2 regions of the Enterococcus raffinosus genome follow, and region 1 is predicted to be linked to the other one. Evidence: riboswitches for the same ligand, from Rfam matches in the RefSeq annotation. Region 1 holds a riboswitch; the other holds the start of a gene.
The links. Region 1 has a riboswitch for FMN ahead of J9537_RS16680 (ECF transporter S component). Riboswitches for the same ligand answer to the same signal wherever they lie in the genome.

Region 1 (2,206 bases):
TTCTGAGTTTAAACACCAAGTTCATCCACGACTAAAGTGTACGATCCTTAGCTTATAGAAAGCTTAAAAGCAGGACTTTTTTTAGCCTAATCATAGTTCTCTATTTCAGCTTTTTCCTGATCAAAATCGATGAACAATTGAAAGCCCTTGTCATCTTGATCTTGATCCCAAATCTCGACCAGTTTTGGTACCACTTCAATCAGAATTTCACTCTCTTTGTGAGGATAAGCGTTGTAACTTTTCTCCCAATATTTTTGATACAGCTCTTGAAAGGATTGGTCCGGCTGATCTGCGACTAATCCATGATTGATAGCAATACCTTCGATTTGAATGCCCCAATAGCAAATTGCTACCCGGGGATTTTCCAATAGTTGTTTTGTTTTTCTGAAATTCTTATCCGTTTTAAAGAGAATTTTCCCTTCATGAATAATGACGCTGACATTTCGCACCATGACATGGTCATTCAAACTTGTCGCTAGCGCCATAATCTTCTTTCGACCAAGCTTTTGATAAAAATGTTTGACTGCTGCTTGAAATTCCACTATAAAAACTCCCGTCTAAGAAAAATTGAGCGTAAGCGATCCAGAGAAAAGTAAACGATCGCAGTAGTGACACCATATTTGATCAAATTAAAAGGAATGATCCCGATAATTACTAGTTTCCAAACGCTGTCCACCATGGGATTCACCGCTTGTGTCATAGCAATAATGGCTTCCATTGAAAGACCATACAGTTTGGTATAAAAAGGAATAATAAAATACACATTTGATAGACAAGCGACAAAAGTTACAACGGCGGTTCCCGTCAGCATTCCTTTTAAGGCAGAATTTTTAAACGTTGATCGCCGATACATCAGACTAGCAGGCAAAATGAAGCTGATACTTAGAATAAAATTTTGAATTTCTCCAGTAAACATTGAGGCTGTACCCACGGTAGCTAGTTTAATTAAGAGCTTGATTAACACGATAAAGATCCCAGCAACAGGTCCTAACAAAAAGGTCCCTAATAATTCCGGGACACCTGCCAAATCAAAATCCATAAATGGCGGCATAAAGGGCAGTGGGAACTTGAAGAGCATCAGTACATAGGCGAGAGCACCAAAAATTGCGATCATCACTAACTTTCTTGCAGTAAATTTCATTTCAACACACCTTTCTTAAAACATAAAAAAGAACCTTACAACAACATTTGCAAGGCACAGTCAAAGTAGAAAAAGGGTGTATTGATTCATCAAATAGCGTTTGTTATCTGAAGGATCAACAAACACACACTTTTCTTCTTCCATCCAGACTGTACTGTCGGTCTCAGAATTGCACTGAGTCAGCCAAAAGGCTCGCGGACTATCACCGCCGGTCGGGAATTAAACCCTGCCCTGAAGAACTTGTGTGTTTATTTTCACATGATATCAATGGAAATGCAAGCGTTTTTTTAAACGTATACATTTTTTGTTCGGTTTTACTCAAAATACTTAGCGATAAATCATCTGCCAATAAGCATCATGTACCTTTACTTCGTGCACTTTCTCCCAGCCTTCCTTTTCATAGAAGGCCAATGCGGGCGTATTGCGAGACAGACATTTCAAACGCATTGGTAGAGTTAGCTTCTTCTTGGCTTCGTTTAAAAGCAAATGCCCGATACCCTGTCCTTTGAAGCGGTCGTCTATAAACAAACAATGAATGAAACTATCTGGTACATATAAGGAAATAAAGCCAACGACTGCTTGGTTCGACTCGGCAACAAAGACACATTCATCCTCCGTATCACGATCAAAGTCTTCCATGTGCATCAACTCAGGATCGTCCCAATAAAATGTTTTTCTACGACTATCTAAATAAAGTTTACGCAGTCTTGGCTTGTCCTGCAGGGTCATTTCGCGAATTTGAATCAACTAAACGCTTCCTTTCAAAAAATTCATCCTATTTATAAAAGTTACTTTACCACACTTTACGAATGAAACTAGATTTAAATGTTTTGCACGAGCACTAGAAGAACTCCTACCAAATAACTAGACAAAAAATCGGCCTTTCGACCTATGACGAATCAATGCAGATTCTGCATAATAGAGACATAAGATAAAAACACATAGCAAACAGGAAAAGTAATGAACAGGTAGCATAAAAAATGCGTCCCTAAAAAAGTGTTTTTTGAAAATTCAAAGGAGAGAATGAAAATGAAAAAAATGATGAAATCACAAAACAATCGAGTA
Region 2 (2,206 bases), on a different replicon from region 1:
GAGTAGCAAAACTTCCGCACTCACTCTTTTAGAAGTTGGGAACCATTTTGTTTTAAGCACTAAAAAAGAGTTTGCGCCTTTGTTAAAAGAATTTGCGCGCTCTCCAATGGCCAATCGACTAAGCCAGGCAGCCTTGGAAACATTATCGATTATTGCTTACAAGCAACCTGTTACACGATCGGAAATTGATGAACTACGTGGAGTCCAATCAAGCGGGGCAGTTCAAACACTAGTTGCACGGCAATTAATTGAAGAAAAGGGACGTGTTGATGGTCCTGGTCGGGCAATACTATATGGGACCAGTGCGTATTTCATGGACTATTTTGGCTTGAAAGATATTGAAGAGTTACCAGATGTTCAAAAGATGGAAGAAGATTTAGCGGATGAAAATGAACCTTTAGATTTATTTTATGACCGCTTCAAAGAAGAGGATGAATGATAATGGAGAGATTACAAAAAGTTATTGCCCATGCAGGAATTGCCTCGCGTCGTAAGGCGGAGGCGTATATTACTGATGGCCGAGTGAAAGTAAATGGCGAGGTTATCAAGGAATTAGGAACAAAAGTTGGCAAGAAGGACATCGTTGAAGTAGACGGCGTTCCAATTTATCAAGAAGAGCCCGTGTATTATTTATTTTACAAGCCACGTGGTGTGATATCCGCTGTCACAGATGATAAGAATCGTAAGGTAGTGACAGATTATTTTTCATCCGTACCTGAAAGAATTTATCCTGTAGGACGTTTAGACTATGATACCTCTGGAATTTTACTTTTAACTAATGATGGTGATTTTTCCCAGAAATTGGCCCATCCGAAGCATCAAATTGATAAAGTTTATGTTGCTAAAGTGAAAGGATATGCCGAAAAAAGAAACTTGCTTCCTTTAACAAAAGGGATTCGTATCGAAGGTAAGAAGACAGCACCAGCTCGATTTGAAATTCTTTCAACGGATAAAAAAGCGGAGACAAGTATTATTGAATTAACGATTCATGAAGGTCGTAATCATCAAGTGAAAAATATGCTTGCTGCTGTTGGGCTGCCAGTTCAAAAATTAAAACGTGAACGCTATGGGGACTTAACTTTGCAGGGACTACGTCCAGGCGAATATCGACGTTTAAATACGAAAGAAATCAACACACTATTAAATCAATCGAAATAGTCAAAATCATTTACTTGTTTTTTGATAGTAAAATTGTTATAGTGAATTTACAATAAAAAATAATTTAAGGTTCGTCTTCAGGGGCAGGGTGAAAATCCCGACCGGCGGTAATAGTCCGCGAACTGCGAAAGCAGCCGAATCGGTGTGATTCCGATACCGACAGTACAGTCTGGATAAAGAAGATAGAGCTTATTTGGGTGAGTCTAAATTCAAGTAACTCTATGCTTTTTCTGAAGCATAGAGTTTTTTTTGTGGTAAAGAACACTCAAATGGTTCGTTGAAGATGATTCCGAAACGGAGGATTTCAGATGAAGAACTTAAGGTTACAAAAAATGACAGCAGTAGCAGTAGCAGCGGCAATGGGGTTGATTTTGCAGTTCATCGCATTTCCAATTGTTCCAATGTTTCCATTTCTAAAACTGGATTTTAGTGATATTCCAGTTTTGATTAATATGTTTATCTTTGGACCATTAACTGGGATTGTAACTGCGTTTATTCGATCATTATTACATTTGACCATGACTGGTTTTTCTGTTGATAATATGATCGGAGACTTTGCTAGCTTCTTTGCCTCAACGCTGTATACTTTGCCAATTTTCTTAATGTTCAGGAAAAAAACAACGTCAAAACGAGTATTAGGGCTTGGCCTAGGAATTTTAGCGATGACTCTTTTTATGAGTGTTGCCAACTATTTTATTATTACTCCACTTTATTTAAAAGCATTTGGACTTTCAGCAGGACAAATGCTGGGTATGGGGTTAGGCCGATATATTTTAGTAGGAATCGTTCCCTTCAACGTGCTTAAAGGAATTATCGTGAGCGCTGTTTTCTTAGTACTCCATGCAAAATTGTTGCCATGGTTATCGAAGAAAACATTAACCTCACAACACCATTCCGTATAGAAAGATACAAAAAAATCTCAGATGAAATGTCTGAGATTTTTTTTGTCTATCTATGTTATTATGATTTTTGATAAAGGATGGCATGGGAAGGACAGCGTTTAGCAGATTGAATGACAGCTGCTTGCTGATCTTCAGGTATAAATTCG

Region 2: it holds a riboswitch for FMN, as region 1 does, so the genes downstream of both, J9537_RS06555 (ECF transporter S component) here and J9537_RS16680 (ECF transporter S component) in region 1, are expected to answer to the same signal.

The regions. Positions count from the first base shown of each region.
Region 1 is NZ_CP072889.1:423,434-425,639, reverse strand. It holds tRNA gene J9537_RS16690 (tRNA-OTHER) at 1-29, opposite strand, end outside; gene J9537_RS16685 (pyridoxamine 5'-phosphate oxidase family protein) at 87-542, opposite strand; gene J9537_RS16680 (ECF transporter S component) at 542-1,141, opposite strand; FMN riboswitch at 1,270-1,384, opposite strand; gene J9537_RS16675 (GNAT family N-acetyltransferase) at 1,469-1,888, opposite strand; gene J9537_RS16670 (PspC domain-containing protein) at 2,171-2,206, shown strand, end outside.
Region 2 is NZ_CP072888.1:1,331,660-1,333,865, forward strand. It holds gene scpB (SMC-Scp complex subunit ScpB) at 1-439, shown strand, start outside; gene J9537_RS06550 (pseudouridine synthase) at 442-1,158, shown strand; FMN riboswitch at 1,228-1,346, shown strand; gene J9537_RS06555 (ECF transporter S component) at 1,467-2,060, shown strand; gene J9537_RS06560 (ferredoxin) at 2,119-2,206, opposite strand, start outside.